DNA from 3 places in the Desulfotomaculum sp. genome. Region 3 is predicted to be linked to each of the others. Evidence: riboswitches for the same ligand, from Rfam matches in the RefSeq annotation. Region 3 holds a riboswitch; each other region holds the start of a gene.
The links. A riboswitch is a leader RNA that binds a small molecule or an ion and turns the genes downstream of it on or off. The one in region 3 is predicted to bind cobalamin.
Positions count from the first base shown of each region.

Region 1: it holds a riboswitch for cobalamin, as region 3 does, so the genes downstream of both, cobT (nicotinate-nucleotide--dimethylbenzimidazole phosphoribosyltransferase) here and AC1U9Z_RS08005 (S-layer homology domain-containing protein) in region 3, are expected to answer to the same signal.
Region 2: it holds a riboswitch for cobalamin, as region 3 does, so the genes downstream of both, metE (5-methyltetrahydropteroyltriglutamate--homocysteine S-methyltransferase) here and AC1U9Z_RS08005 (S-layer homology domain-containing protein) in region 3, are expected to answer to the same signal.

Region 1 covers NZ_CEVWQM010000002.1:100,154-110,749, reverse strand. Annotated here, with positions in the region: gene AC1U9Z_RS01610 (ABC-F family ATP-binding cassette domain-containing protein) at 1-359, shown strand, start outside; gene AC1U9Z_RS01605 (methylated-DNA--[protein]-cysteine S-methyltransferase) at 520-1,059, opposite strand; gene AC1U9Z_RS01600 (AlkA N-terminal domain-containing protein) at 1,071-2,531, opposite strand; gene AC1U9Z_RS01595 (hypothetical protein) at 2,810-3,064, shown strand; gene AC1U9Z_RS01590 (hypothetical protein) at 3,093-3,293, shown strand; gene cobI (precorrin-2 C(20)-methyltransferase) at 3,363-4,073, opposite strand; gene AC1U9Z_RS01580 (energy-coupling factor ABC transporter ATP-binding protein) at 4,077-4,940, opposite strand; gene cbiQ (cobalt ECF transporter T component CbiQ) at 4,940-5,746, opposite strand; gene AC1U9Z_RS01570 (energy-coupling factor ABC transporter substrate-binding protein) at 5,706-6,029, opposite strand; gene AC1U9Z_RS01565 (energy-coupling factor ABC transporter permease) at 6,013-6,765, opposite strand; gene AC1U9Z_RS01560 (sirohydrochlorin cobaltochelatase) at 6,843-7,664, opposite strand; cobalamin riboswitch at 7,772-7,953, opposite strand; cobalamin riboswitch at 8,078-8,259, shown strand; gene cobT (nicotinate-nucleotide--dimethylbenzimidazole phosphoribosyltransferase) at 8,428-9,483, shown strand; gene AC1U9Z_RS01550 (cobyrinic acid a,c-diamide synthase CobB) at 9,601-10,596, shown strand, end outside.
Region 2 covers NZ_CEVWQM010000033.1:24,970-35,565, reverse strand. Annotated here, with positions in the region: gene AC1U9Z_RS16015 (ferritin family protein) at 1-51, shown strand, start outside; gene metE (5-methyltetrahydropteroyltriglutamate--homocysteine S-methyltransferase) at 135-2,429, opposite strand; cobalamin riboswitch at 2,470-2,603, opposite strand; gene AC1U9Z_RS16005 (PRC-barrel domain-containing protein) at 2,804-3,814, opposite strand; gene AC1U9Z_RS16000 (50S ribosomal protein L25) at 3,929-4,561, shown strand; gene pth (aminoacyl-tRNA hydrolase) at 4,690-5,307, shown strand; gene AC1U9Z_RS15990 (hypothetical protein) at 5,447-5,866, shown strand; gene mfd (transcription-repair coupling factor) at 6,030-9,539, shown strand; gene AC1U9Z_RS15980 (peptidylprolyl isomerase) at 9,602-10,596, shown strand, end outside.
Region 3 covers NZ_CEVWQM010000010.1:85,444-96,039, forward strand. Annotated here, with positions in the region: gene AC1U9Z_RS07985 (ABC transporter ATP-binding protein) at 1-1,262, opposite strand, end outside; gene AC1U9Z_RS07990 (energy-coupling factor transporter transmembrane component T) at 1,235-2,164, opposite strand; gene AC1U9Z_RS07995 (prenyltransferase/squalene oxidase repeat-containing protein) at 2,209-3,207, opposite strand; gene AC1U9Z_RS08000 (DUF4430 domain-containing protein) at 3,226-3,972, opposite strand; gene AC1U9Z_RS08005 (S-layer homology domain-containing protein) at 3,995-7,942, opposite strand; cobalamin riboswitch at 8,100-8,289, opposite strand; gene AC1U9Z_RS08010 (DUF6125 family protein) at 8,314-9,066, opposite strand; gene AC1U9Z_RS08015 (M24 family metallopeptidase) at 9,082-10,275, opposite strand; gene AC1U9Z_RS08020 (AbrB/MazE/SpoVT family DNA-binding domain-containing protein) at 10,330-10,539, opposite strand.

The DNA.
Region 1 (10,596 bases), on a different contig from region 3:
ATAGTAATACGGCCATGGAAGAAATCTGGGATGAATACCCAGGGCTGAGTAACTACGAGGTTCGTCAGTCCCTTGCCAAATGCGGTCTGACCAATGAACACATCACCAGTCAAATGATGGTTTTAAGTGGCGGTGAGAACGCCAAGGTTAGATTATGTAAGCTGATGCTCAAGGAGGTTAACTGGCTTTTATTAGACGAACCTACCAACCACCTGGATGTTGACGCCAAAGCAGAATTAAAAAAGGCCCTCCAGGAATTTAAAGGAACCATTATTCTAGTATCCCACGAGCCTGACTTTTATGAGGATTGGGTAACCGACATATGGAATTTAGAGGATTGGACAACTAAAATCGTTTAATTTTTATGCAAAGCACCCGGGTAAGCGGCGGCGGGTCAGGAAAACATTTAATGCGAAAGTCGGCATGGCACATTCGGTTATGCCGACTTTTGCCATTGCGTGGTTATCTTGGGCTTGTGATGTAGCAACCCATTTACTGTAAATTAACTCTTTTCTCTGTCTAAAGTGCCGTTCCTTTTGTCGGTATAAACAACCGGGACATGTCAGCCCCCTCTAATTCAAGCAATTTTACTTTTGTCTGAACACCCCCAGCGTACCCTGTCAAGCTGCCGTTTGAGCCTACAACCCGGTGACAAGGGATAATAATAGAGATGGGATTATGCCCAACCGCACCGCCTACCGCTTGACTTGACATACTTTCCTTTTTCATCTTCGCCGCCATTTTTTTTGCAATGTCGCCATAAGTAATAACTTTGCCATAGGGTATTTCGCATAAAATATGCCATATTCCTTGACGAAACTCGCTGCCAACGGGCGCTAACGGCAATTCTGAAATGTCGGGTTGTTCACCCGCAAAGTATCTGTCCAGCCATTTTTTAGCGGTGTCTAATATCGGCAGGTCGTCGTTCTCGATCATATCTTCCAGTATCGTATTCCCGTGATACTTTTGTCCTTCAATCCATAGGCCAACAAGATTACTTCCGTCACATGCAAGTGTTATTACTCCTACGGGTGACGGATAGGTTGCCCGATAATACATTTTATACCTCCTTATAGTGTGTTCCAAAGGTTGACGGTGGCATAACTGCGCCACGGTCGCCAGGCTTCTGCTATTTTCAACAATTCTTTTGCTGTGTAGGGCTGTAAGGCTTTTTTTACACCCGCGTCTGTTTCAAGGAAAGCGTCAGGCCATTCCATCGCACGCATGGCAATATATTGCGCTGTCCAGCTTCCAATACCACGAATAGCCATCAGCTTTTTCATTTCTTCCTCCGGTTGGGCGCAAAGGTCAAAATCAATTTCCCCTTGCACGAATGCCCGTGCCAGTTCGTAAATCGTATTTGACCGCGCAGCAGTGACACCTAACACGCCAAAGTGATTTTCAATGGATCCGTCCAAAGCGAATACCGCTTCGGGTAAAGGAAAGATATGGGTCAAGCCCTTCATCCCAGTTTGTATAGGCGTGCCGTAAGTTTCAACAATCCTTGCCGCTAATGTGGTTGCTGCTTTCACGGTGATTTGCTGTCCAAGCACCGCCCGTACTGCCATCTCAAAAGCGTTGAAGCATCCCGGCACACGGGTGCCCAAAACACAAAGGCTGGGTCGAATGTTGTTCATTACCCGGAGTGTTTCATACACCGCCTCAGGGTCGCAATATAAGTCAAATAGGTGTCGTATTCGCGCTAATACTTGCGGGAGTACAGGCAGTAACGTTTCACTCACGGTAACACTCAATGCATTTTTTTTAGGCACATGGCCTACCCTTACCCAGCCGTATACATGTTTTCCCGCCGGGTTTTTCCAATGTACGGTACGCATGTATTCACCGTTTTTTACAACCTCAATTCCTGCTATGGCGCGTCCGGCAAGGAAGTTCAACATTTCTTCCCAAGGATAGGGCGGGCGGTAGCCCAATGCTAAAGTAATGTTATCATTAGGTTTTTTTTCTTCTGAGGTGTGTTTCCGTAAAGCTGTGGGTGAAAGTTTGTACTGTTTTTTGAAAAGGTCATTGAAACGGCGCAAACTGCCAAAACCAGCCGCCATTGCAACCTCCAGAACCGACAAATCTGTGTCTGTAAGCAGATTTTTAGCAAGGAGCAATCTGCATGTTTGCAAATATTGGACCGGCGACACATGATACTCTGCGGTAAAAACACGCCGCAAATGTCGGTCCGTACAACCAAGCCGCCCGGCTATTTCCTCTAAATTCTGTCCGCTTCCGCAATTTTTTTCTAACATTCTTGCTGCCCGGTAAACTAAATTAGCGGTAGCGTCCGTGATTGAAGTACCGGGGGCAAGCTCAGGTCTACATAAAAGGCATGGGCGGTACCCGGCTTGTTCAGCTTCCGCTGCGGTCCGATAAAAAGTGCAGTTTTCGGCTTTCGGTTGTCTTGCCCGGCACACCGGGCGGCAGTATATGCCCGTGGAAGATATTCCTACAAAAAAACGTCCATCAAAGCGAGCGTCTTTCGCCTTAAAGGCTACGTATAGACCGCTATCGTTATCGATCATTCTTTTTCGCCCCCTTTTTTGAAGCAATTAAATTATAGCACGTTTCACGCAAATAACTCGCTATTTTCGGACATGCTTCTTGATATAAGCAATTAAGGGATACCCTTCGCAGTATCCCTTTTTCGTTCGATATTCAGTTTTAGTAGCGTTCCCGCTTGCCCGTTGCCATAAAAACATTGATTATGTCATCATGGCATATGCAACTGTGTTTTTTCTAACCATAATTTTGTGTAAAATGTCAATACTATGTATATACTGCTTAATATGGAGGGTTGCCATTGTTTTTCGTTTGTCATAATATTTCTGGTGAATTGGTTGATCGTGCTGGTCTTATTCAATCCCATAGCAATTTTAAGGAACCCATTGCCTTTGAAGACCCTGATGAGGCTGTAAGATTTATTGACTTTGTATTAAATGGGGCCTATGACCACCAAGAAAAAGAGAAAGAATTTGAAGGCAAGGTCTATACCTGTTACTCTGTTCAACAGCAGGAACAAACTAAAAAAAGCTGTGGCTGTAGTTGTAGTAGGTAAAAATAATATAATAAGGAAGGGACAGTTTATGGAAACAGAAAATGATGTTGTAAAATTTGCTTCAGATATTAGGGAATTTCTCCAAACTGCTTCACAGAATGGCAAGATTTCCTCTGAGAAAATTGAAAACATAATTGATATGTTGGAAAATGCTAAGCAATCCGCCTTAGCCCAGGGTAAAGGAGTCGACCCGATCCAGGAGCTTATTCAAGAGTTAAAAGAATACTAAAATGGGAACGACCGAGGGGTCGTTCCCATTATTTATAGTCACAACGTTAGAAGAAACAATTAAATTTGTTTAAGCTGTTCCGCTGGAGTTCTTTTTAGCCAAAATAGTAGACAAATAGGTTGGTTTTAGTTCCGGGCTTCTTAAATCAAAAAGGATTGATTCATCCTTGTGGCCGCACTTACTTACCATTACGGCCTGATCCAATAAATCGTGATCAGACATTTCATTGATTAGCTTAGAGGTATTTCGGGAAACCTTCATGAGCACTACATTATCGGCCAAGGCTAAGGCTTGGCTTAGCTTTTCAGCCTGGCAGGTGGCGGGGATGATGGTGAGTATCTCATTCCCTTCTGCTAAGGGAAAGCCAACCCGACTGGCCGAAGCGGCAAAGGAAGTAATACCGGGAATTGTTTGTATTGCCACCTGATGTTTTGCCAATAACCGATAAATATAGATGTATGTACTATAAAGCATGGGATCGCCCAGGGTCAAAAAGGCTACCCCTTTGCCAGCCTGCAAAAGATCCAGAATGGTTAACATGTTGTTTTCCCAGGCCTCGTTTAATTCCAGCTCATCATCCACCATGGGGAAGGTTAATTCCAGGATCTCGGTATCCTCTTTAATGTGGGGACGTGCAATACGAAGGGCTGTGCTAGCAGCCCGTGCATTGGGGCGAGGGGCAATAACCACCGCCACCTCTTTTAAGATATGTACGGCCTTTAGTGTAATCAATTCCGGGTCACCGGGACCTACGCCAATGCCATAGAATATACCTTTCATGCTTTACCTCCCATTATTATCTTGTATAGGGGTATTATTCTGAATCAAATCCATTAAAGCCTGCCGGCTGCGGGGAATAGGCAGGTTTTTTGGCAGATGCCCTGCCAGTTGTAAGGAATTGAATATTTCTAAAACAATTGGTTTGGTAAGGTGGTTGTCTGCCAATAATTCATCCTGGGACAAGATAATTTCCGGGGCCCCCTGGCCAGTGATCAGCCCGTTGTTCATTAAAATAATTTCGTCTGCAAAGCCATAGGCTTCTTCCACATTGTGAGTCACCAGAAGAACGGACATGCCTTTCTGATTGAGTGTATTTAGTAGCTGCATGATTTCCTTTGAGTTATGCGGGTCCAATGAGGCAGTTGGTTCATCCAGGATCAGTAACTCCGGCTTCATGGCTAAAACAGCGGCAATGGATACCAACTTTTTCTGGCCATAGCTTAGCAAATGTACTGGCTTGTCAACTAAATGAGGGATGCCGCTTAGTTCAAGGGAGCTAAATACCCGTTCCTCCACTTGTTTCTTGGCCAAACCCAAATTTATTGGGCCAAAGGATACCTCCTGACGTACACTGGGTGCAAATAGCTGACTTTCAGGATCCTGGAAAACAAGACCAACTCGGCTGCGCAAATTAGCTAAGGAAGAACGGTTGTAGTGCAGTTCCTTACCCTGGAAAAAGATTTTTCCTGAGGTTGGCTTTATAAGTGCAATTAAATGCAGCAGCAAAGTGGATTTTCCTGCACCATTCGTACCTAATAAAGCAATTTTTTTACCCTTTTTAATAGTAATGGAGATATCCTGCAGGGCGATGGTTCCATCGGGATACTGACAACGGAGATTGCATGTTTCCAGAATAATGTCTGTCATTATATAATACTCCCGCCTTTATATGCTACCAATAATAACAGTATTTCAATAAAGCAAATAATCGTAATATTTCTTGTGGAGTAGGTATAATCCCTGGCTAAAACTTGTAAGGAACCATTATACCCCCTTGCTTCCAGGGCTAAGGTAAGTTCCCTGGAGCGGCGGAGAGATTGCAGCAGCAGGCCACTGACCAACATGCTCATGGAATGCAAACCTTTTTTACCAGAGGAATAACCCAACCGGGCGGATTGGGCAAGATATGTTTTTTGCCCGCTGTCCCAGAGTACAAATAAAAAACGATAGATTAATAGCATCAGTTCCAGAAATAACTCTGGGATCCTGAGCTTTCGTAACAGATCAATGATATCCAGCATCGATGTGGTAAGGATTAAAAAAAACAAACAGGAGGAACAGGCCAAGGATTTGGTAAAGACCATAAGGGAAGTATGCAAGCTTTCGGTTGTTATACCTAGGGGGTAACCCAGTAAGCTCCACTGACAAATGACCATATCCGTTGGGTTTATGGTTGTTACAGCAATACTTAAGCTTCCTAAGGAGAGGAAGGTAATGGGCAGTAACAGGAGCTTTAAATAAAAACGCAGAGGCACTTTCCCCATGAAAGTAGTGCCTCCTGCCATTAGAACCAAAACTAGAAAAGATATAATAGCCGAATTCGCTAAGATACAAATAATCATATTGACAATGGCAAAAAATGTTTTTTCCACCGGGTGTACTTGCCCTAAGGGACTGTTATAGGAAAATCGATCAAGCAGCACTTGATTTTTTTGCCGCCTTTCTTTTGCCATTCCAGAAACCGATAATATAACAAATTACTCCGGCACCTATTGCTGCCTGAAGAGCAAAAAGTAAGCTCTCAATTTCCCCACTCGGTGGTTCCCAGAATGGTTCAAACCAGGGTTGGTAGTCCTGATTTACCTGGCTAATCACGGTTTCAATTTGTCCATCGGCACCTTCAAATCCTGCTTCGGGCAAGAAAATAAGGGGTATAATGAGCAATAGGACCACAATACCTAAAAGTACCCAGTTTAAGGACCGATTGGAAGAAGGGTTATTACTTGACGAAATCATAGGGACCGCTCCTTTCGTTTTTGATTAGCCCGGGCAGAAATTCTTCCTTGTAATTGTACAGTAAGCTAAAAACAAATACAGTCAATAATCCTTCTGTTATGGCTAATGGAAGTTGGGTAATACCAAAAATGCTCATGAACTTATAAAAAGAAATTAAATAACCGCCCGTACTGTCGGGGAATGCCAAGGTCAATTGGAGGGAGGTAACCATGTAGGTCGCCATATCACCCAATGAAGCAGCCAAAAACACCGCAACCTTCGCATTCCGCTTCTTTAACAGTTGGTAAATGCCAAAAGATACGAAGGGACCCACAATACCCATGGAAAACACATTGGCACCAAGGGTTGTTATCCCACCGTGGGCCAATAATAAAGCCTGAAATAACAAAACAATACAACCTAGAACACTCATCACGGCGGGACCAAACAAAATGGCACCCAGTCCCACACCGGTGGGGTGAGAACAACTGCCTGTGACCGAAGGGATTTTTAAAGCGGAAAGAACAAACACAAAGGCCCCCGCCAAACCCAGCAGCATTTTTAGATTTGGGTTTGCCTGTAAAGTTTTGCGAATGGAGCGAAGTCCCCAGATAACAAAGGGAGCCGATAGGGCCAACCAGAATAAGCACCAACCGGCAGGTAGAAAACCCTCGGCAATATGCATCGCATAGGCGGCATTAGGAGTAAGGAATAATAAGCAGAAAACGACCCAAAGTGAAGTAACCCGATATTTCATGGTTCTAAGTCCCCCTTTAATACAATTTTCCCAATATTTTGACATATCGCTTGCCTGTTTTAGCACTGGTTTTCTAACTAGTTAAGAAGTTCATAGGCCTGTCGTATATGCTTGATGTAGATTTCCACAATGTTATCAAATTCCAAAAGGCCCTTGAGAAGAGTTGTTACCGGATAGTTTTGAGCCAATTCATTTTGCCAGGCATCTGGCTCAGACCCGGCCAAATCATTGATGGCATGATCACCGGCAATATTCATAAAGGGGACGAGCGTTACCTTTTGAAAATCCTTCCTGGCAAGATCAGCCTTAACATCCGTTAATGAAGGATAACCCTCAATGGTACCAAGGATAACATTTGGATAGGTTTGACGCAGCATATCATTTAGGCAACCGTAGACACTAAAGCTATGATGATCACTGCCATGACCCACCAGTACCAGAGCATGTTGGGGGTCCGCAGGAACCAGATCCTTGATACAGGCCACAACCTCCTGGTAGTCTGTCAGATGATAAAGGAGTGGCGCCCCCAGGGTTAATTGATGAAAACCAAACTTACCTATTTTACTCTGAAACTGCTTGCCGGAAATACCTCGCAGGTGAGACATATTATCTACCACATTGACCAGATCATAGTATTCCATGCCTGGTATGATATGCACGGACTGTACCACTACCCTGGTATAGCCTTCATCCTGCAGCCTAGCCAAAGCAGTAATCGGACTGTCTATCTGGATACCTCTTTTGGCCAATACCCCACGAATACTCTTTGCCGTGTAGGCCCAGCGTAGTTCGATACCGGGGAAAACTACTCTGACTTGATCCTCTAATTTTTTAAATGCAGCGGTTGCTTGATCCACAGTGGTGCCAAAGGTTACCAGTAGAATAGCTTTTTTTTCCATTACAATAACCACCTTTACAAAATAAAAAACCTTAACTAATTAAACGTTAAGGCAAGTCAAAAAAACCAGGATAAACCCCGGTTTAACTGCTTACCTCTCCTCGGGAGGGTCAGTTTTTTTGTTTGGCAGGTCTCCTGACTCAGGCATAAAAATTTGCTTCTACCTTCCCAGTAGTACCAGTGGTGTAAACTGAAACAAACTAGCCATTTACAGTGGCCGGACCGTTCGGGATTTGCACCCGATTCCCTTTTAAGCCCCCATAGGGGGAACCAAACACGAAGTATTAAATTATGGTGCCATCATAACATATATATTCCATTATGTCCATAAAAACCCATGTAAAAAACCGAGTCCTTCTTATGCCATAGAAAATATATATTGTCAGAATCATAAAAAAACGATACAATCCTTTAAAGAGTATAATTTTTCCAGGTGCCCCGGTAGGGGAGAATAGGGAATCGGGTGCAAGTCCCGAACGGTCCCGCCACTGTAAGCGGTAAGCGAATACCCATTTTGCCACTGACCTTGGGTTGGGAAGGCGGGTATCCGGCAATGACCCGCAAGTCAGGAGACCTGCCTGTAAAAATACAAATTCTGAGAATGATGGAAAAGTTCTCGGCCTATTAAGGCTGAGGACTTTTTATTTTTCAGGCAAGTTCACCCTGCCAGCGGCACCAGCAAGGATGACATGGGTAGATGGTTGATGGCTGATGGCTAAAAAAGCCCAAGGCTCATGGCCATTTGAAATAAAGGAGGTAAAAAAATGTCTTTATTAACTGAAACACTTGCCAGGATTCAACTACCGGACCAGACCTGTGAAGAACAGGCCAAACAGAGGTTAGACAGACTGACCAAACCACCTGGCAGCCTGGGCATATTAGAGGAGATCGCCTGGCGGTTGGCTGGTATCCAGCGGTCCCCTCTGCCGAAACTTCCTCTGGAGAAGGTATCACTGGTTTTAGCAGGAGATCACGGGGTAGTGGCAGAAGGGGTCAGTGCCTTTCCTCAGGAAGTAACGCCTCAAATGATCTTCAATTTTCTGCAAGGTGGTGCAGGTATCAATGTACTGGCCCGTCAGGCTGGTGCCAGGGTTGTGGTGGCTGATGTCGGGGTTACCGGACCACCCTTGGCAAGGGAAGGTCTGATTTCCTGTCGCGTAAGATCCGGCACAGATAATTTTGCCATCGGTCCCGCCATGAGCAGGGATGATGCCATTCGATCCATGGAGGCTGGTATCACCCTTCTAAGTCAGCAAGTTAAAAAACGTCCGGCCCTGGTTGGGATTGGTGAGGTGGGCATTGGCAATACCACGCCCAGTGCCGCTATTTTAGCCGCTTTTACAGGCGTGGCCCCGGAGGAAATTACTGGTCGCGGCACAGGTATTGATGATCAACGACTGCAACATAAGATCGCTGTGATTAAGCAAGGGCTGGCGGTAAATCAACCCGATGCCAAGGATGGCCTAGATGTGCTGGCCAAGGTGGGTGGCTTAGAAATAGGTGCTATGGCGGGGGTTATCTTGGGTTGTGCCGCAGAGGGAATTCCGGTCGTGCTGGACGGGTTTATCTCCGGTGCAGCGGCAATGCTAGCCAAATCCCTGGCTCCTCTGAGCCGTAGGTTTATGTTTGCCTCCCATGTATCAGAAGAACCAGGCCACCGTTATATGATGCAGAAGTTAGAATTAAAACCCATTCTGCATATGGAAATGAGATTGGGCGAGGGCACAGGTGCCGCCTTAGCTTTCCCCATTATCGAATCTGCGCTACGTATTATTAACGAAATGGCTACCTTCGCAGAAGCAGGAGTTAGTGAAGGATAGATAGAAAAGGTGAAACCAAACCCTGGCTGCTTTTCCTTGTATTGCCATAAATTTTATACTATAATTTGTTTTACTAACTCTCGTTAAAAAGTATGAATATTCAAACAGGAGCAATCTATGAGAATACCAAGAATTGTTCTGGCCGGAACCCACAGTGGTGTAGGAAAGACTACCCTCACCCTGGGATTACTGTCAGCCTTCCGACGGAGGGGTATTAAGGTACAACCCTTCAAAGTAGGGCCTGATTATATCGATCCCGGCCTCCACAAAGCAGCCGCTGGCGTCACTTCCCATAACCTTGACAGTTGGATGGGCTCACCGGAGAAAGTGCATGAGTTATTTATTAAAAGGGCCAAGGGAATGGATCTTTCCCTGGTGGAAGGCGTCATGGGTTTATTTGACGGGGCCAGAGGGCAAGGGGAAAGGGGCAGTACAGCCCAGGTTGCCAAAATTATTAAGGCCCCGGTGGTTTTGGTTTTTTCAGCCCAGGGGTTGGCCCGCAGTGCTGCGGCCCTAATTAGCGGTTACCAAAATTTTGATCCGAATTTACAGGTCTGTGGCGTTATTGCCAATGGAGTAGGCAGTGAGGGTCATAGACAATTTATTAAACAGGTGTTGGAAGGGGAACTGGGCATTCCTTTACTGGGAGCATTGGTCAAACAAAGGGATATTGTGATGCCCCAGCGTCATTTGGGACTGCTGCCCGCAGCAGAAAATAAGGAATTAAACCAAACCCTAACAGCACTGGCCCAGTTAGTTGAGGAACAAATCGATGTGACACGGCTGCTGACTCTAGCCCAACAGGCATCGGAGCTGACAGATCGTGAAATACTGCCGGTACAACAGTCCTTTAAGGGTGTGAGGTTAGCGGTGGCTAGCGATGAAGCCTTTAATTTTTATTATCAAGACAGTCTTGATTACCTTGTAGAGTTAGGGGCGGAATTAGTATTTTTTAGTCCCCTGAGGGATACCCTGTTGCCACCGGATATAGACGGCATCTATATTGGCGGAGGATTTCCCGAACAATTTTTACCCATGTTAGCCGCTAATCAATTATTAAAGCATGAATTAGTAGAGCGCAGCCGGCAAGCAATGCCCGTTTATGCAGAGTGT
Region 2 (10,596 bases), on a different contig from region 3:
GAAGAAGGACACCACAGTGCAGCCGTGGCAAAGTTAATGGAAGAGTTTTAAGCAAAAACAGGTTTCCCCGACGGGGAAACCTGTTTTTTAAATATAATCATTACTAAATTAAATTTTATTTTAAGTAAGGTCCGTTAAACAAGCATCAGCATTTGTAATCCTGACCGAATATGATGTGCTGCCATGGTCATATTCGTTAAACTTTCTCTTACCTCATCCCACTTACGAGTTTTGAGGCCGCAGTCAGGGTTAATCCACAGTTTGGACGGAGGCAAAACCCACATTAATTGTCTGATTTTCTCTTCCAGTTCCTCTGTGGAGGGAACCCTGGGAGAGTGAATATCATAAATGCCGGGTCCAATTTCTTTATCATATCCTTGGGCCGAAAAAACAGCCAACAGTTTATTACCGCTTCTTGAGGTTTCAATGGTAATAACATCGGCATCCATTTTCTCGATGGTATGGATAATATCATTGAAATCGCTAGAGCACATATGGGTATGGATCTGCGTTTCTAAGGCAGCCGAACTAACAGCCAATTTAAACGATTTAACAGCCCAATTTTCATAATAAGCAACTTTTTCTTTTCGTAGGGGATACCCTTCTTTGAGTGCGGCTTCGTCAACCTGAATAATCTTGATGCCAGCATTTTGAAGATCATGAATCTCATCCCGAATGGCCAAGGCAATTTGTTCACAGACAGCAGATCGTTCGATATCATTTCGACAAAAGGACCCATTAAGAATGGTTATAGGTCCGGTTAACATTCCCTTGACAATTTTATTGGTTTTGCTTTGGGCATATCGGATTGTATGAATGGTCATTGGTTTTGGTCTGCTGACATCCCCATAGATAATTGGAGGTTTTACACAACGGCTGCCATAGCTTTGCACCCAGCCATTTTTTGTGAGAATAAAACCTAAGAGTTGTTCACCAAAGTACTCCACCATGTCATTTCTTTCTGGTTCGCCATGTACCAAAACATCCAGCCCAATATCCAGTTGAAATTGTATGCAGGTATCAATGTGTTTTTTAATTCCTTTATCATATTCTGCTTGAGAAATAATGTTATTTTTAAAATCCCGTCTCAGTTTCCTAATCTCATTGGTTTGAGGAAAACTTCCAATGGTTGTTGTCGGAAGCAGAGGAAGATTGAGTATTCTCCGCTGAATGTCATTCCTGTCGTTAAAAGAGCCTACTCGTTCCTTTTTTTCAATGCAACATACTCTCCCTCGAACCAGAGGGTTTATTGCTTTAGGTGATTGTTGTTTTGTTATAAATATACGTTGATTATCTTTTAAAATGGATGGGTGGTCCTCAGAATCCCTTTCAATAAAAAATAACTTGGCAAGATCCGATAGTTCTTCAAGTTTTTCCCGGGCAAAACTCAGCCATGACTTAATCTCTTTGTCTAGCTGGTTCTCATGTTCCAAAGAATAAGGAACATGTAATAGAGAACAGGTGGTGGAAAGGATGATATCTTCCCTTTTTACATGTTTTTCTATATTTTCAAGTAAAGTCAAGGTACTTCGATAGTCATTTCTCCAAATATTTCTTCCGTCGACAATGCCTGCAATTAGTTTTTTACCGTTCAGGCAATTCAGAATTTTTAGATTTTCCGGTCCGTATAGAAAATCCAGTCCGATACCATAAATCGGAATATCAAACAGTGTTTTTACGGCTTCCACCGCATGATCAAAATAAGTCATGACGATCAGTCTAAGCCTGCTATCCACGTTGGCTAATTCTTTATAGGATAAGTAAAACAGTTCAAGGATTCTTTTGTCCAGATCCTTTACGACGATTGGTTCGTCAAATTGAATGTATACTTCATCATCAAGAAAAGCCATTTTCTTAAGCAGAGAAACGTAACAAGGCAAAATTCTTTGGAGTAGTTCCAAGGTATCCGGATTACGATCAACACGTTTGGAAAGAGATAAAAAGGTTATGGGTCCGATCAAATTAATTTTTGTGCGGATGCCATATTCTTTTGCTTCTAAATACTCATTGATTATTTTATCTGCATTTAATGAGAAGTCCATGGTATCGGAAAGTTCCGGGACAATGTAGTGATAATTGGTATTAAACCACTTCATCATTTCCAGCGCCACAGCGTTACTCGTTCCGCGGGCCATAGCAAAATAAAGCTCTTGTTCGTTGTGGATGGTACGAAATCTTTCCGGTATTGCATTTAACATCATTGCTGTATCGAGCATGTTATCATACAAACTAAAATCATTGCTGCTAATAAAAGAGATACCAGCCTCTTTTTGATGTAACCAGTGTCTTCGACGTAATTTTCTTGCCCGATCGGCAAGCTCTGCAAAACGGATTTTTTGATCCCAATAATGTTCAAGGGCTTTTTTCAGTTCTCTCTGTTCGCCGATTCTCGGAAAACCGACTACATAAGTGGCTGCTCCTGTGTACAAAGTAATTCCTCCTTTTTTGTTTGCGCGACAAAAAATTAGCAAATTACCATGGTACTCGGACTCCGGATTTGCCAAAACAGCCTTCCGTTACCGTAGCGCGACTGTGTCCGATTCTCACGGACTTCCCCATTTGCGGTAATTTGATTAATAATTATAGAGTATCCTACAATGTTTGTCTATACATTGATAGTATGCTGCCTTCGAATAAATTCACCTGCCTTGGGCTAAAGAAAGGTGTCTGAGCTTCAGTTTTGCGCTGAAGATCAGACACCTTTTCGTGTTAGCTGTCAGCCCTTAACCTTTTAGGCCCAAGGCTCATGGCCCAGGGACCTAATTAGCCTTGCAACTATCAAATACAGCAAGAAAGCGGAGGACTACTCTTTTTTAATCTCTGTATTTTCTTCTGGTACGATGGGCTCCTCGATCGCTTCTTGTTCATCCCCGCTTTCATCCTCGCTGGGATTTTCTTCGCGGGGTAAAGCACCGGGGGGTAATTCATGGATTTCAACGAGATCTTCTATCTGTTCAACACGGGTTAATTCCTCGGTCTGGCGTGGTAGTGAGCCTGGCGGTAAATCTTGAATAACAACCTCGTCCTGGATAACCTCTTGGCGGTTTAAGGCTTCTTCCTCTGATCTTAGGGTGCCTGCCGGCAAATCATGAATGACAACATCGTCTTCGATGGGGTCGTCTTTACTTTTTCTCTTAACCCGTTCACGTAGCGTTTCTCCGAGATCTTTCGTTTTGCTTTCAATTTCCTCCACCTTTTTGCTGCTTATTTCTTTCGTTAACGTACTAATTTCCTTGGTTTTTTGTACCGTGCTTTCCCAGATGTGATTTGTACTGTCTTTGAGCTGTTTAACGGTTTCGTGTAAACCGCCATCAACTTTAACCAAGTTTTCTAAGGCATCCACGGACGTTACAACTAATTCTTTACCAATGGTCTTAACAAAGGCAATTTCCATAAAGGATTTACCTTTAAATAGGCTGTTTAAAAAGTTGCCGCTAATCTCCAGGCCAACGATTTGACCACTTATTTCATCAACATAAAACTCATCTACTTCCCCGAGATCGGAACCATTTTCTGCGATAACTTTGCTGCCGATGATGTTAATTCTTTCTTTGTAAAGCTTTAAAATGTCTGGCAGGCTGGTACCCTTTTCAACGATTGCTCCTTGATCAATGGTGATGGCATCGGCACCTACGCTGCGTACTTTACCATAAGGAGCAAATTTTTGATCTTTAAACCAACCTTTTTGCTCTATAATTAGGGCGGCTATCCTTTGCTGAAACGGATCTACAACTAACCCCTTGACTGCACCCATTTCCTGGCCCTCGGCAAGACTGATGATCGGCATACCAATAAATTTTTTGCTCTTGCGCATTATTAGGCCCCCCTTTACATCAAACTCATTATATTGATCTTTATGCCCTGGCATTGTTTGATATGACCAAAAATAGGGAATAATAGGGACATATTTAGTTGGGAGGGTAATTTTATGACAGGTTCAAGGTTAAATGCAACTGTGAGAGAAACAGATACAAAATCGATTGCTAAGCAAATTAGAAAAAGCGGTGGTGTTCCCGGTGTAGTTTATGGCAAAGAAATGGGGTCCATGAGTATTTCCGTTGACGCCAAAGATTTAAAGAAAATTCTTAGTTCTGGAACCGGACGAAACACGCTTATTAATATGAGTGTAAACGGTGGCAAACAGACTGTAATGGTAAAGAGTTTACAGATGGATCCGGTGGATCGCACGATAAGGCATGTGGATTTTCAGCAAGTTTCTATAGACTCCAAAATTAAGACGGTCGTTCCCATTCAGTTGGTAGGTACTCCCAAGGGTGTCGCATTGGGTGGAGTAATTCAGCATGATTTGCGTAGTGCGGAAATTGAATGCCTGCCCAATGAAATACCGGAAGCAATTAAGGTAGATATTAGCGGTTTAGAAATTGGTGATGTCATCTCGGTAAGTGAGTTAAACGTGCCTGCGGCTGTTCGGATTTTAGATCATCAACACACAACCGTGGTAGGTTTAGCCACCATGAAGGCACCGGAGCCAGCCGGCCAGCCAGAGGTGCCACCGGAACCTGAACAGGAGGCTAAAGCTAAAACGATTGAAAAGGAATAAACGAGACGATTTGATTGAATTGCTAAAGGAATGGGTTATCCCTAGAATGACACGGGATAACCCTTCTTTCTATTGCCTTGATACAAAAGCTGGGGTAAAATACCTTCGATAAGGGAGGTAAGTGTTGAATGAAATTAATTGTGGGCTTGGGAAATCCCGGTGGAGAATATGCCCAAACCAGACATAATATCGGGTTTATGGTTGTTGATGAATTGGCAGCTAGTTTGGGTGTCAGGGCGGAAAAGAAGCAGCACAAGGCTTTGCTTGGCCAAGTTAATATTGGGCCAGAAAAGGTCATCCTGGCGAAGCCTCAAACCTTTATGAATCTAAGCGGCCAGTCTGTGGTTGCCTTGATGAATTGGTATAAACTAGCCCTAGAGGATTTACTGGTTATTGTGGACGATATGGATTTACCCCCAGGGACTTTGCGTATTCGCAAAAATGGTAGTGCCGGTGGACAAAGGGGCTTACAAAATATTATTGAGTTATTGGGCACCCAGGATTTTGCCCGCATGAGGGTTGGCATTGGGCGGTCTGCCTATGGGGCTGTGGGTCATGTGTTGGGTAAAATCAGCGAGGAAGAGGCCAAGTCCATTGGGCCGGCGATTGAGACTGCTGTTGAGGCGGTGAGGGTTTGGGTATTGGAAGGGACTTCGGTGGTTATGAATAGGTATAATAAGAAGGCTAAGACTAAGAAGAAGGAAGAAGAGCAATCGGAGGCACAGGGAAGTTCCCAGGTAGAGTAGTTTGGTTGCGGGGTTGGTGTGGGGGGGATAACGATAGCACCTGCTAGTATGGAGGGGTATCTTCCCTATGTACTTATAAGGCCTAGGGCCATTTTGCTATTGTCGTGCTGTCTAGGAAAAAGCAGAGGTGTCTTCTACAATGACAGATATTGCACCACTTAATTACATAGCTGCATCCTTGTTAGCCGCCGGAGTTTCGTGGGTAATCAACGGGTGGGTAATCAATTCCTTAGGTGGGCGGGGGATTGCTTTTTTGACACCGTTGGTGGAGGAATTGGCTAAGACTCTGGGGGCAGTTATGCTGGGGGCAGCTCTGGTTTATACGCACATCGGTTTTGGTGTGGTGGAGGCTTTGGTGGAAATGAAACGCAGGGGTGCAAGGGGAGTTGGGGCGGCTGGGATGGCGGTGGCGGCCCATGGGTTATTTGGTTTGTTGACGGCGAGGGTTTATGCGGTGAGTAATTTATTGGCAGCTTTGTTTGTGACGTATCTGGTACATACCGCCTGGAATTGGTTCATACTATACTATAGTAAACAAACCAGCTTGACGAGGGAATAATGACGGAGTATAATTGGCCAACATAGGAAAGTAGGAAAAGTTTATCTTTTTGCCTGGTGGAATAAGGGAGCCCCTTAGGTCCAGCCGGGCTGAAGCTATTTTCTGTACTTTATTTAGTTACCGAAATAAAATAGTCCCCCAGGGGCATGATTCAGGAGATAAAATGAACGGATTATTACGGCCGTTGGAGTTAACAATTGAATATCAAAACTTACTGCAGGGATTGGCGAAGGGCTTAAATCAGCAAATGGTTTTTGGCTTGGCTGGTTCCCAGCGCAATTATTTATTTGCCGGGCTTTCCCATACCAGGAGATCGACCCTAGTGGTCACACCGGGTGAGACGGAAGCGGGCATTGTGCTGGATGATTTAGTTTCCTTATTGCCTGGGGTTTCTGTCCAACCCTTTCCAGTTTGGCAGCTTTTGCCTTATCAGGTGCTAGCCCATAGCAACGAGGTATTGGCTCAGCGGTTACGGGTTTTGGAAAAACTATCAGACGGGGAACCGATGGTGGTGGTTACCTCGGTGGAGGCTTTGTTGCGCCGGTTGACGCCACTGGAGGTTTTCCGCCAGGCCAGGGTAAAATTATCCTTGGGCCAACAGGTAGATTTGGCAAAGCTGCTCTTGAACCTGGTGGAATTGGGTTATGAGAGAGTCGATCTGGTGGAGGGCAGAGGACAGTTTTCTAGTCGGGGTGGGATTGTTGATATTTATCCCATGACCGAGGATCTGCCAGTACGGATCGAGTTTTTTGATGATGAAGTGGATTCTATTCGTCACTTTGAAGTGGCGAATCAGCGTAGTTTGGACAAATTAAATGACATTAGCATTTCTCCCTGTCGTGAATTGATCGTGAATCCCGAGATCTGGCAAAAGTGCGAGGCAAGTTATGAACTAGAGCTCAAAAACCAGCTAAAGAAACTGCATCGGTCCGGTTCTGTCGATGCGGTACATCAGCTTTCCTCCCAAGGGGCAATGGTTTTAGAGCAAATCCGCAGGAGAATACCCTTTGATGGTATGGAACAATTGCTTTATCACTTCTATCAAGAACCAGTGACCTTATTTGATTATTTTATCGAAGAGCCCCTTGTATTAGTGGATGACCCTGTGCGCTTTAAAGAAGTAGCCGAAACCATTCTCAAAGAAAGAAATGAAACCTACACCGATTTGCTAGGCAAAGGGAAGGTTTTGCCGGGGCATTTTAATAGTTATTTGGAATGGCGGCAAATGTTAGCAGCCATCGAACGAAGGCAGGCAATCTTCTGCTCCTTTTTACCAAGGAATCCCCAGTATCTTAGAATACAAAATGTGGTAAATTTTCCGGCTAAAGCAATGCATAGTTTTTTGGGCCATGCGGAGGTTTTGGCTGATGAAATTAGACACTGGCGCCGTAAAAGCTATGCCATTGTTTTGCTGGTTTCTTCTGAGGAAAGGGCAGCCGGTCTGCTGCAAACATTAAAAGACACAAAAATAGATGCCTTTCGGGTAAAACAACTGGATAATGAAGTAAGAGATGGCAATGTGGTCATTACGGTGAGCCACTTGGCCAATGGCTTTGAGCTGATATCTGGGCGCCTGGTGGTTATTACAGATGCAGAGATCTTTGGTCAGCGAAAAAAAGCACGCAAGCAGCGTTCCCGCCCCGACGGCAAAATGGAACCATTGGCGGATTTAAAGGCGGGAGACTATGTTGTTCATGTAAATCATGGCATAGGGCGTTATTTAGGAGTAATTACCTTAGATATAGGGGGCTTGCAAAAGGATTATTTACAGCTGCAATACGCAGGTGAGGATAAACTTTATGTCCCAACGGATCAAGTTGCCATGCTCCAAAAATACCTGGGGGCAGAATCCGATCATCCGAAGTTATCGCGTTTGGGTGGTACGGAATGGTCCAAAGCAAAGGCTAAAGTACGTGAGGCAGTAAAGGATATGGCTGAGGAATTATTGAACCTTTATGCCTCCCGTCAGACTGTCCAGGGGCATGCTTTCCCCAAGGATACTCCCTGGCAGTCAGAGTTTGAAGCCCTCTTCCCTTACGAAGAAACCCCGGATCAGTTGAGAGCCATTGAAGAGGTAAAAGTAGATATGGAAAAGGTAAGACCCATGGATCGGCTGCTCTGTGGGGATGTCGGTTATGGCAAAACAGAAGTAGCCCTAAGGGCTGCCTTTAAAGCAGTAATGGATAACAAGCAGGCTGCGGTGCTGGTTCCAACGACCATTTTAGCGCAGCAACACTACAATACCTTTCGGGAGAGGTTTGCCAATTACCCTATCCGGATCGAAATGTTATCTCGCTTCCGTACCCCCAAGGAACAGCGGCAAGTGCTGGCTGGCCTTGCCCTGGGGGAGGTAGATATTGTGGTTGGTACCCATCGCTTAGTTCAGGATGATATTGTTTTCAAAGACTTAGGGTTGTTGGTAGTGGACGAAGAACAACGGTTTGGGGTTAGTCATAAGGAGAGGCTTAAGCAAATACGTAAAAATGTTGATGTATTAACCCTATCAGCTACTCCCATTCCTCGGACGCTGCATATGTCACTGGTGGGGGTAAGGGACACTAGTCTTTTGGAGACGCCCCCAGAGGAACGTTTCCCAGTCCAAACCTATGTCTTAGAAGAAGATGCGGTATTAATTCGAGAGTCCATCAGACGTGAATTAAATCGGGGCGGGCAGGTTTATTTTGTCCATAATAGGGTCGTTGACCTAGACCGCATTGCTGGTTGGCTGCAAAATTTAGTTCCGGAAGCCAGACTTGGTGTAGCCCATGGTCAAATGAAAGAAGATGAACTGGAACAAATTATGATCGAATTCATGGATGGGGAATATGACGTGTTGGTATGTACCACCATCGTTGAGACCGGTCTGGATATATCCAACGTTAACACGCTCATTGTTAAGGATGCGGATCACTTTGGTTTATCCCAGCTTTATCAGTTAAGGGGCAGGGTTGGGCGGACAAATCGGTTGGCCTACGCTTATTTTCTTTTTAGACGGGATAAGGTGCTTACGGAAGTTAGTGAAAGAAGGTTATCTGCCATCCGGGAATTTACCGAGTTTGGCTCCGGCTACAAGATTGCTATGCGGGATTTGGAGATTCGAGGAGCAGGCAATATTTTAGGAGCACAACAGCATGGTCATATCGCAGAGGTGGGCTTTGATTTGTACTGTCGCCTATTGGAGGAAGCCGTGCAGGAAGCCAGGGGGCAAAAGGTTGAGCAAAATGTCGATACCTCGGTGGAACTCCCGGTGGAGGCCTATATTCCGGATACCTATGTGCCGGATGGCAACCAGAAGGTAGAACTCTATCGCCGTTTAGCGGCCATGGGTACACTCGATGAAGTTTCCGATTTGGAAGAGGAACTGGTGGATCGCTATGGGGACTTGCCTGACAGTGTACGTTGTCTGGTACAGGTCACCAAGTTAAAAATTATGGGACGACAGCTTAAGATTAAAAGTATTAGTCGCTCCCAAGGAAATTTCCGCTTGCTTTTCGTGCCGGATGCTCCCTTAGACGGGGAAAAACTGGTGTCGGTCAGTGAGAAGTATAAGAATAATGTTAAGTTTCATACCTCCACGGATGGATTTGAGATAAAGCTTATGACCAAGGATAAAGGTGATCTATCCCTTAGAAAGTTAGAGCAATTAGAGAGCTTTATGGGCCGGCTGAAATAACTTGCCGGCCTTTCTTGATCGTTGTATAATGGCCATATCATGTAAAAGGGGGAACTGAGTTAGTGAAAAATAAATATTTGCGGATTTGGATTCCGGTACTTGTTAGCCTGTTGCTCTTGGTCACAGGCTGTGCCAATAATAAGGCTGACGTAGTAGCCACCGTTAATGGGAAGGATATTACCCGCCAGGAATTGGACAAGCAGTCAAACTTAGTATTTGAGAGATACAAACAACAAGGATTTGATTTAGGTGCAGAACAAAATAAAGAGATGAAGGCCCAGTTGGAGCAAAATATCTTGGAAGATTTGATTACCAAAGAATTGGTTTTACAAGAAACTGAAAAGCAAAAGCTTATGCCAAGCAAAGAAGATGTTGATAAGAAAATAGCCGAAATAAAAGAGGGCTTCAGCAATGAAGAGGAATATAACAAGGCCCTGGAAGACAATAAAATTACCGAGGCAGACCTAAAAGAGCAAATCGTTTTGGAGGAATCCTCTCAGAAGCTATATGAGAAGGTAACCGCCGATGTAAAAAAACCGACCGAAGAGGAAATTTCTGCATTTTATAATGAGAATAAGCAGCGGGAACCAATTGGTACCCCAGAACGCCTGGAAGTAAAGCATATGTTATTTGCCATTGATAGTGACACGCCTGGGGTTCCCCAACGAAATGACCAGGAAGCCCTGCAGGCTGCCAAATTGGCTTTAGCAGAAGTGACCCAAAAGGGCCGGGATTTTTCTGTTGTGGCCAGGGAAAAATCAGATGATTTGGGGACCAGGGAAAATGGCGGCAGCTATACCATTGATAAAGGTACCAACACCACGGATCCAGCCTTTGAAAAAGCTGCCGTAGCCTTGCAGCCCGGGGAGGTTACCAAGGAGCCGGTAAAGAGTTCCTATGGCTATCATATTATTAAACTTGAACAAGTTACGCCTGCTTCTACCAAAACACTGGCAGAAGTAAAAGAAGGCATCGAAGCCCAATTAGAAGCCCAGGCAAAACAAGCCAAATTTAGCCAATTCATTGGTGATTTGAGAAAAAATGCCAAGGTAAATAA
Region 3 (10,596 bases):
CGAGGATTTACTTGCCTGTTAACGCTTAGCCGCAGCTTCTCCAGCAGTTGGTTGACAATTTGCTCATCCCGGATCTTAAAATTTTTCAAGGTAAACCTTAATTCATCTTCTACCGTATCCTGAAAAAGATAGTCGTTGGGATTTTGAGAGAGATAGGCCACCCGGCAGTCTTTATGATTAAATGTCACCTTGCCTCGCCCTGGTTGCAGCAAACCCACTAAGCTCTTTAATAAAGTAGATTTGCCGGCCCCGTTTTCTCCTAAAATAACAATAAATTCTCCCTGCCGGATGGTTATATTGATATCCCGCAGTACCTCCCCGCCATCATCATAGGCATACCATAATTTCTTGACCTCCAACAAATTTCCTTGCCCCAAGACTCTTTCGGTGCATGGTTTTTCCCCTTGCGGCAGGTTCGTTTCGACAGATGCAGACTTTACTTGGAATAATTTCTTTAACTGCTCTCTGCCCTCCTTTATCGTAATAGGCACTGAATAAAAGCCCAACCCAGAAAACAGTTTAGCCACCGGCGGAATAATAGAAATACCTTTAATTGCTGCCCAACGGGCAACCTGTTCCGGTTGAGCGTCCTTTACCACTTTGCCCCTTTCCATCATGATTACGCGATCGGCCAAATGAAAACACCTTTCTAACCGCTGCTCTATGAGTACCACGGTAAATCCCAGTTCCTCGTTAAGCCGCTTGACCAGGTTTAACAATTCTTCCGCTGCCACAGGGTCTAACTGTGATGTTGGTTCATCCAGAATTAAGACACTTGGCTGCATGGCTAAAACAGAGGCCAGAGCGATTTTCTGTTTTTGCCCCCCGGATAGGTTCACAACATCTTTCTGCTTAAGTGCGGTTAGATCCAGGAAGCCAATCACTTCTGACACCCTGCGAAACATTTCCTGTTGGGAAAAACCCAGATTTTCCAGGCCGAAGGCAATCTCCGTTTCTAAATCCGTCATAACCAGTTGCTTTTCCGGGTCCTGAAAGACCATACCCACTTCCCCGGCCAATTGCCGCCGATCCATTTTACGTATGTCCTGTCCTTTGAAGTAAACCTTGCCGCCAAAGCGACCGCCATAAAAATCCGGCAGCAAGCCAGCCAGCACCCGAGCCAGGGAAGATTTGCCGGAACCGGATTCCCCGGCCACCAGAATAAACTCCCCCTCTTCAATATTCAGTTGTATTTTATCTAAGGAAGCCTTTTCGCTTTCAGGATAAAAAAAGGTTAAATTTTGGATTTGATAAAGAGACAATGCTGTCCCCCCCAACTCAACATCACTGGCATGGATAGACATAATAGTACCAACAGTAAAACAACCATGGATGCATTGCTACTAATCAAATAACCAATTAGGGGATAAAAGGTATAGGTACCATAGTCGTGGGCCAAACCCCAAAGACCTATTCCTAAACCTAAGCCACAGCTAAAGATGCAGATAAAATCCCGGGGCCGTAATAAATTTCTTGCATAACTGGATCTGGGTCCACTGCCAAATCCCCTGGCTTGCATGGATTCAGCCATTTCCAGGGAATTTTCCAGAGAGGATAAAAGCAATATACTGACTACAGATGAATAATTTTTCATTCTCTCCAGGAAGGTGCCCTTGTTAAAATCCACGCCCCGCATCCTTTGCACCGTCTTAATCCGTTCAAATTCTCTAACCATAATGGGAAACAGTCGCATGGACATATTGATAACCAACGCGGTTTTACCCGTAAACCTGGCAAAGAAACTTACGGCCTTATCTGGGTGGACCATTCGATTAAACAAGCAAAAAACACTTATTATTTCAATCAATCGGATACACATGGAAGCACTGTAATAGATTGCTTCCATTGAGATCGTCAATTGTCCCACCACCGGAACCTGGGGACCCAGCCAAATAATTGTTTTGCCATTTTGCCCCATTAGGCTATTGATCAACACAATGGGTATCGCTATAAACAAACTAAGTTTTAAGTATTTTTCCCAAACCATTAACCCATCTACGGACCAAATGGCCAGCAGCAGAACCAATAGCAATCCAACTTGGTAAAGAGGGTTGTTAAAGCATAATGCCAATACAAACAATGTTCCCAAGTAAAACAAGGATGCCGCTGGGTGGAAACTTTGTAAGAACAGCCCCTTTTCTTTATACATCAACCAGTCTGTCATTTTAAAATACTCCCCGTCCTAAGCTTTTCAACCGCTTTGCGCGTTTACATGGAACCCTTTCGTGTAACAGAAGTCGGGTTCTTTGCTTCACGTAACCGTTGTTCAAAGGGTTTGCCGTAATATAGATCGGCTAATGCCATTAAAGCATGCTGGGTGGCCATCTCATTCGAATCGGTACCCGCCATATGGGAAAAGGAGCCATCCTTTAATTGAAAACTTAATAAGGCTGTCACAGGATTGCCACCTGGTTTGCTTAACTCGGCATCTAAGGGATTTATGCCTACGGCAAGAAGGCCCCGCATGGCAATGGCACAAGACTCAGCATTGACTGCCCCCCAAGAAGCATACTCCCCTTTCGTTCCCTGGACACTTTTTAAAAAGGTATAGGCCCTTTGGACCACCGGGCTATCTTTCTTCTCACCCAGGGCCCCTAAAGCCATTAAGGCCATGCCGGTTGAGTCCACATCCGACGTGTTATCCTTGGTATACCAATTGAAACCGCCATCCCGATGCTGTTGGTCGATTAGCCACCCTTTGGCTTTTGCTTCATCCGGGATGTCCGCCCCGGCAGCATATAGTGCCAGTATGGCCCAAATATGTGCATTCACCAGCACTTGGCAATTATTGTCGCCCTGTCCGCTGCGGTCACTATTATCAGCAAACTTGCCGTTAGGCAGTTGATTGGCCTGAATCTTTTTGATCAAGTTTTGTCCTTGGAAATTTGTCGGGTCATGGCCTGCGGCAAGCAAGGTTAAAATTAAGATGCTATCATCTGCGGTGGTCTGTGCTGAGGCCAATTGTTTTTGACAAACCTGCTTAACCGGGTAGCCGGCAAGATTTTGGCCTGCCGCAGCAAGGGCCAGATAATTCCAGGTGGCAAACTGTGCTTCCGGTTGTTTAACGCTAGCCGTAATTGCCTTTGTTGCTCGCTCCAGGGCCAGCTTGTGATCAACGGTGGGCTGGGCCAAGGCTTGCATCGGAAAAATCAACATGAAGACAAATAACCCAAGTAAATAGGCCATTGGTTTTTTTCTGTATCGCATAGACTTCTCCCCCCAATATTATTTTTGCATTAACTGCTCCCACTGAGGAGGTGGTACACGAATGCTTTGGCTATACCACCAAATAACGGTATCTCCCTTTTTTACTGCCATTTTGCTGGCACCCTGCATCGGACTTTGATCATTAATTTTATACATCCAACCTCCTTGCCCTCTGTTACGCTGGCTAACAATGGACTCTACCAGGCCGGGATAACGGCTGGACATGGTATACTCTATGCCAGATGCATCCAATACTTCTAATACGGTGCTGACCCCCTGATTCGGTTGCGACACGGTAACACTGCTAGGCCCGTAAAGCAGTTCACCATTCATGCCTACCACTGCCAGATTAATAAGCAACTGATTTTCCTCTGTCTCAGATGTTATATTTCCCTGGCTTTGGGCTGTCACGGAAGCACTGCCGCCCGTGACAGCAGCAGCTTCCGTGACAACAGCCTGAGATACCGGCGGGGCTTTTTCCTGATTTGTGTTATTTTGGGGGATTATTTCACCTTGCTGGTTGTTTGTTGGCACAGCATTGGCTGAAGTTTTATCCTCCGTCTCTTTTTTTACTTCAGGCATGTTTTTCGTGATACTTTCGTCCTTTGCCGCAACCTCCGTTTCCAGCACATTATTAAGGGGGGTAGCTTGGGAGCTAACCTTTGTCTGGTCAACGCTGCTGATTTTATTGCTGTAAACAGCGGGTCCCAAAAGAAAGGCCAATATTACAAAAAGCAAAAGAATAACCTTCGTTTTCCCTTTCATTAAACACACTCCAATAAAGGAATTACATACCTGCCAACAGGCGGTAAATCAGCACCGCACATTCTGCCCGGCTGGTGGTACGATCTGGCCGAAATGTTTCATCGGGAAAGCCTTTAACGAGTCCTCTTTCGGTAACGGCCAACACACTGTCTCTGGCCCAGTCTTTCACATGATCACGATCCGCAAAGGGCAATTTTTGTTCGGAGGGCTGCAACTCCAAGGCCCGGGCCAAAATAGCAGCCACTTCTTCTCGGGTAATGGTATTGTCAGGACAGAAGTAACGATCTTTATATCCCTTAATCAATCCTGCTTCATAGGCAGTTGCCAGATCTCCGGCATACCATTCGCCGGCTTTTACATCTTTAAAATGGTCAGCCGCATCGGCCTTGGTCTGTAAGGCTAACGCTTTGACTAACATACTGGTAAACTCTGCCCTGGTTACCGGCCTTAGGGGCTCAAAATTAGTACCATCTACGCCAGCCAAAAGATTTGCTCCAGCTAGCACTTCGATGGGGTCTTTGGCCCAACCGCAGGAGCCAGCGTTAACGTCAGCAAAGGATTTTACGGTTTCTTTGGCAAAAATGGCATATTTACTAAAATGTTGGATTCTGGCCCAAATTACACCCTTGTTAAGATCCACTACCGAAGGGATGATCACCCAATTGCCGGCATTTGGATCATACCAGGCCAGATATAGGTTATCTGGTTTTACCAGGGGAGGAATAACCACCTGGATGGCTAGGGTTGCCGGTACGGTAAAATTCGTTCCAGCGGGACCAAATTCATAGGTGGCAGACAATTGTTGATAGCCAGGGGGTAAGGTTGTGTTATCCATATCCAGTTTATTTACGGTTATTTCTATATCCTTGGTCAGGGACTCAGCCGGGATAAGCAAGCCTAATTGGCCCCCTTCCTCTACCACTGCCGCACCCTTAGCTGCTTCAACCTTCTGTTGCAATTGCAACTGTCTCTGCAGCATACCTCTTTGGAAAGCCAAGTCCGTCCTATTTATCGGCTGTCTGTCACCCACGACAATCACCGCTTGACCCCCTTGGCCAAGGATACCCAATTCAAATGTATTTCCCTGTAAGCCAAGGATTTGGCTAATATTTTCCAGGGCTGCCAGAGTATCCTCTGAGGCCCGTAATGACTCAGGCAGGTTTTTGTTTTGTTCCTCAAGGTTTGGTGATAAAACAGGCTCCGGCAGTACCTCCCCCTTGGAGACACTATCCCAGGAAGGACCGGGATTACTCACATCACTGCTGTACCACCAAATAATCTGATCTCCCTCTTTAACGGTTTTATCGGAGGCTGCAATGGCCGGTGAACTTCCATTTACCTTATACATCCACCCCTTCAAACCCTCGTTTCTTTGGCCGTCAATACTTGTGATCAGTCCACCCGACTCCGTGTAGCCCAGCCCAGTGGCTTCCAACGCGCCTAGTACCGTGAGTTTTCCCTTGCTATCTTTACTTACCACAACACTGCTAGGTCCGAAAAGTGCTTCACCGTTCTTACCCACTACAGCAATTTCAACACTGCACTGATCCAACTCTGGGTCTGTGGGAAGATTCCCACCGCCGCCAGGAGTTCCTTCACCTGTGACCAATCGGTAAGCAGCTAATGCCTCCGTGGCACCTGGAACATTTTTCAAAGTACCAAAGCTGCCGTCGGGATTCATGGTATTGTTCAGAAGGTAATCGAATGGTGTTAAACCATTGGTATGTTTCCATGCGGCGCTTGCCGGATCGATACCCAGTTTATTCAGGGTGACGATCACGCCGGAATTATCCATTGCCGGGTCGTCCCAGGTAGCATAAACGCCGCCATCCATTTGCTGCAAACCCTTTAAGTAGTTTAAACCACTGACAATGGCCGACTGAAGCTCTTGATCCGCAGCAGCATTCGGCAGGTAAGTAAGTGACCGGATAGCCTGGGTGGTCGAGAGAAAATCAGGGTAATAATAGCTGTCAAAGGTTTCCCCCCAAGAACCGTCTGCCTTATTTTGTTTGGACAGGATATATTCCTTAACATCAATAGCATTTAAGCTGCCCAGCGTTCCCGCTTCACCGAGGGCAATATAGGCCAACATATCACTATAAACACTATTTTCAAAGGATTCCTTGCCGGCGTGCCGCTTTACTAACTGATCAGCTAATTTTTCCTTTTGGGGGGTATCATTCCATTGGTTAAGGGCCAGTAAACACTTTGCCAGCGTATTTGTTCTAGATTTTTTTGTCCAGGCTGAACCGGAACCGGCATACTCATCATAGGATCTTTTCAGGGCCTTTAGGGCAATCAATGTTTCAGCCGTGTTATAGGTACTATCCCAGCTATTAATAGCGATGGCAGCCCTATCCGGGTCTTGCACATCCCTAAGATAGCTCAGACCGTCCTGGATAGTCTCATTTACATCCTTTGTTGCATCAAAATAACTAAGGGCAGTCATAACCTGGGCAGTGGTGTCTGCTTCCTCCGGTGTCCATTCAGATCCCCAGGCTACCCCGGCGTCATAACCAAAAATATCTTTGTGAATCTTTTTTAAACCATCAATATAGGCAAAGGCCTTTTCTTGGTCAATGCCCTCCAGCAGGCCTGCTTTACCCAATGCATGAAGCACGGTCACATGATCATAGATACTTGTTCCAAAGCTGCCATCTGCCGCCTGTTGTTGGGCAATCGAATTCGCTAGGACAGCTGCATCCGGTGCCTTATATTTTTTTTCATGAATTGGGGCCATGCTATCTGTGGGAGGTAAGGTCTGCTCAACTTCAACTACGTTTAAATTAATTTCGGTAACAATGTCTGAGTATACTTCATCCGTAACAGATAATTCCCTTGCAACGTTTTCGTTTAACGCAACCTCATTGTTCATTTCCTCCGTTGTTTCCTCTATGCTTGGGGTTGATTTAGCCTCAAACGTTACTTCTGTTACTTCTGCTTCAATTTCTGTCGTTACTTCTAATTTAGGTTCATCAATTGCTTCCTCGGATGTAATCTCGATTGCTGAAAATGATTCGGCCTCAACGAATGTTTCTGTTTCAATTTCTGGGGCTGCTTCTAACTCGGTTTCATTTGTTGTTTCTTCTGATATAACCTCGCTAGCCGGGGTTTCCCTCACTTCAGCGATTGTTTCTGTTTCTGTTTCAATCTCTGTGGCTTCGTCTAACTCAACATTATTTGCTGCATCCAAACCAATTGCTGCGGCCAGGGTGGGTGCTTCTGCATTGGCTGAGTATGCTTGCACTGCATCAAGGGCTGCCAATTCTTTAGCCAATTCCACCGCTGTGGCTGCTGGGTTGGCGGCAGTAACAGCGGCAGAAGCAAGCACAGCATCCCGGAGAGAGGTTCCTTGGTATATCCACCCGTCTGCTGAAAGGTCTTCGCCTGCCTTGACCAAGGCTTCGATACAGCGATAATCAAGGCTAAAACCTTGTGCATCATAGGTAATGGTACCGCTCTGATATTTCTCTTGGAAGTAATGAATGGCTTTATGAATGGCATCCTCTACCTGCTGCCTCTCTACTCCAGGCACCAGGTCATTTTTAATGGATGCTAAGGCCAGCAACGGGCCTTTCGTTCCATATTCATTGCCTAAAGGTCCAAAGCTGCCATCGTCATTCTGGGTGTTGCATATATAACTGATTAAGGTAAGATGATCCCCCAGCAAATTGGACAATTCTTTGATTTCTTGTTTTAATGTTTTGCCATTATTGGTCCATTTTTCAGACCCCAGATCCTCGCCGCCTAGGGCTAATACGTAGGCAGTATAGCCATCGATTTTTTCACCGGCCTGATATTGCTTATGTATAAATTCAATGGCTTTTTGGGATAACTGACTGGCGGTATAGGTCTTACCCGGTTCACTGGCCACTGCCAGGTTGGGAATCGTTAAAAATGTCGTATTCAAAATAAAACAAAGGGTGATTAGTATTGAAGTAATCCTTAAGCAAATTCTTTTTTTCCTCATTCCGATACTCACCTTTTTCATTCATGTAATTGCGATTTGTTTGTATCCTAGTTGGGCAAATTAAAAACCCCGGTTCTACAAATGTACCGGGGTTTTATGACGATGCCGGGAAACAGCACATACACCATGAAGCCACCTCCTATACATCCGTAGGGATAGTGGTAACCTGGCATAGGCAGATTTCCTGGCTTCGGATCATCGGAACCCCACACCTTCCCAGGTTTTTTCCCAGTGGTATTTTGTGGGGCTCCTCCTCATTACAGTGGCGGTACCGCGTCGGCCTTGCACCGACTTCCCTTTTAAGCTTTACCTTTTCAGAGTAAAGCACCTATTCCAGCAACTAAAGTATTAAGTTAATCTAGCAAGTGGCACTAAGCTTCCTCAACTAAGATAAAACGCCAAGCACAGAACCACTCTTCAGGGTGGGCGTCCGGTGGGCAGCCGATACATTCGGTCTTAATTCTCGAATCAATGGTCCTGGCAAATGTTGCATACTCAACCAGACCGGCAGATTTACAGGGGTAATCATCTAAACCTTGGCGTTTCCGGGCAGACTGCACCCGGCAATCATTCATCTGAAAGACAATACTATTGGGACTTTCATCAATAATGGATTGTACATTGATCCTAGCATACATTCTAAACTGCAGGGCTTTCTTAAGGCCTTCCAGACCTGGTTTTTCCTCTAAGCCTAAGAAACGTTTAATTGAATCTGCCTCGAAGGGTGAAAATTTTCCCCAGCAGGAATCATTGCAGCGTTTAGCATCATTCATGCCATGTTTGAATTCAACAGCCTGGAACCACACTCCATCATTGGCCAGCCAGTTAACTGCTGTATCGTTAAGCAGGGCCAAAAGTTTTTCCCTAGGCATCGCTAAAAAGGGTTTTGGTACACCATTTTCCATTTCAAAGCCAAAGAATTTACCAAAACGCTTCATTTGAATATTAAAGCTCTTCTGGTAGGCTGCATCCAAAATCTTCAGTGCCTCAGGAAAACCCAGCTGATGCTGGACTTCATTAAACCATAAGGCATGATGAATGACAATACGATGAAACATCTCCATGGACAATTTGGCTAATTGCTCATTGCTAAGGTTTTCGTCCCACATTACTTTCTTTTCCATTATTTCCCCTCCTAATTATTTTATATAGGTAATCACATTGGGTGTCATACTTAAATAATCTGGACCATGCTCGGTCATTACAAAACTGTTTTCAATACCAATGGCGCCCTCAGCAAAGATAAATTTAGGTTCCAGGGCAAAGGTCATGCCAGGTAATATGGAGGTCTTCAATCCCTTGGCAAAGATCGGCAATTCATCCACTTCCAAACCTATACCATGCCCGATAAATTTAACCTTATCCTCCTGATAGCCCATAAAATTATCCTTTAGACCCATTTCCTCTGCCAATTTCATGGCCAATAAATAAGGTTCCTCTGCGGGGGTGCCTGGCTTAATTGCTTTGATAATTTCCGACTCAATAAATAAAGCAGCTTCAAAGGCCTTAACCATCCGAGAACTTAATTCACCTATGCAAAAAATTCTGGTTTGATCCGAGGTATAACCATTTACCACACAGGTATAATCAATATAGACAGCTTCATTGCGGCTAATCTTTTTCCATCCGGCACCGTGGGGATGGGTTACAGAAACTCCCGTGCCGCCAATTGGCCCATCTAAGAAACTTGGTGCGGTGGCACTATACCCTGAACAGGTATTTCCTAAAAATAAATCCTGATTAAAGGATCTCATTTTGCAGCAACCGGAATACCCTCTTTTACGCATTTCTGCCTCAAAGAGTGCAGCCAACTCAATCTCCAACATCCCCTCACGTAAAAATGACGGTACCGCTAAATGGGCTTTTCCTATTACGCTTGCGGAATCCCTGATCAATTCTATTTCATAGGGTGATTTAATGGCTCGAATCGTTTTTATAGTTGGTGAAATATCGATAAACTCTGCCTTGGGGAAAATTTTCTGATACCTTTGATACAGATTTACCGGCAGTACATCTAATTCCCAGCCAATTTTTTCAAACTTCGTATAGCCAAATGCACCGAGAATGGAGGGAATTTCCTTAGGACTTCCAAAAGGAACAATATGCTTTAGGGGTGACTCGTTTTTACCCCGTTGCAAGCTCTTTTTAATCGCTAATACCGGTTCACCGCTGGCCGGCACAAACAAAAATGCGTTCTGTACCGTACCCGTAAAATAAAAGAGATCACTATTAAGTAAAATAATTGCTCCATCTAACAGCTGTTCCGTTATTTTTTCTTGAAACCGAGAAACCCTTCGGTCAATTTCCGATTTTGGGGTCAATTTCAACGCCATCCGCATTACCCCCTTTCTCTAAAAAACTAACTGCAAATTGAATATTTCAAATTTTTACTTTATATCAATCAATATTCCCTCATGAATGAGGTTGTCTAGTATTTTCTCAACACCGTCTTCCTTCGTTTCAATATTTTCAAGTGTCAGCAAGATATAATTTGATTCAATGGTTACTTTTAGCAAATCGTCGTTTTGCAGGTTAAGTAATTTGCCGACTTCTAAAGGCAGCAGTAATTGACCGTGCTCATTAATTCTTGAATCCATCTTTCCAACTCCTTTATAATAAATTTTTATAGTGTGATAACCTGTTCAAAATTAGGT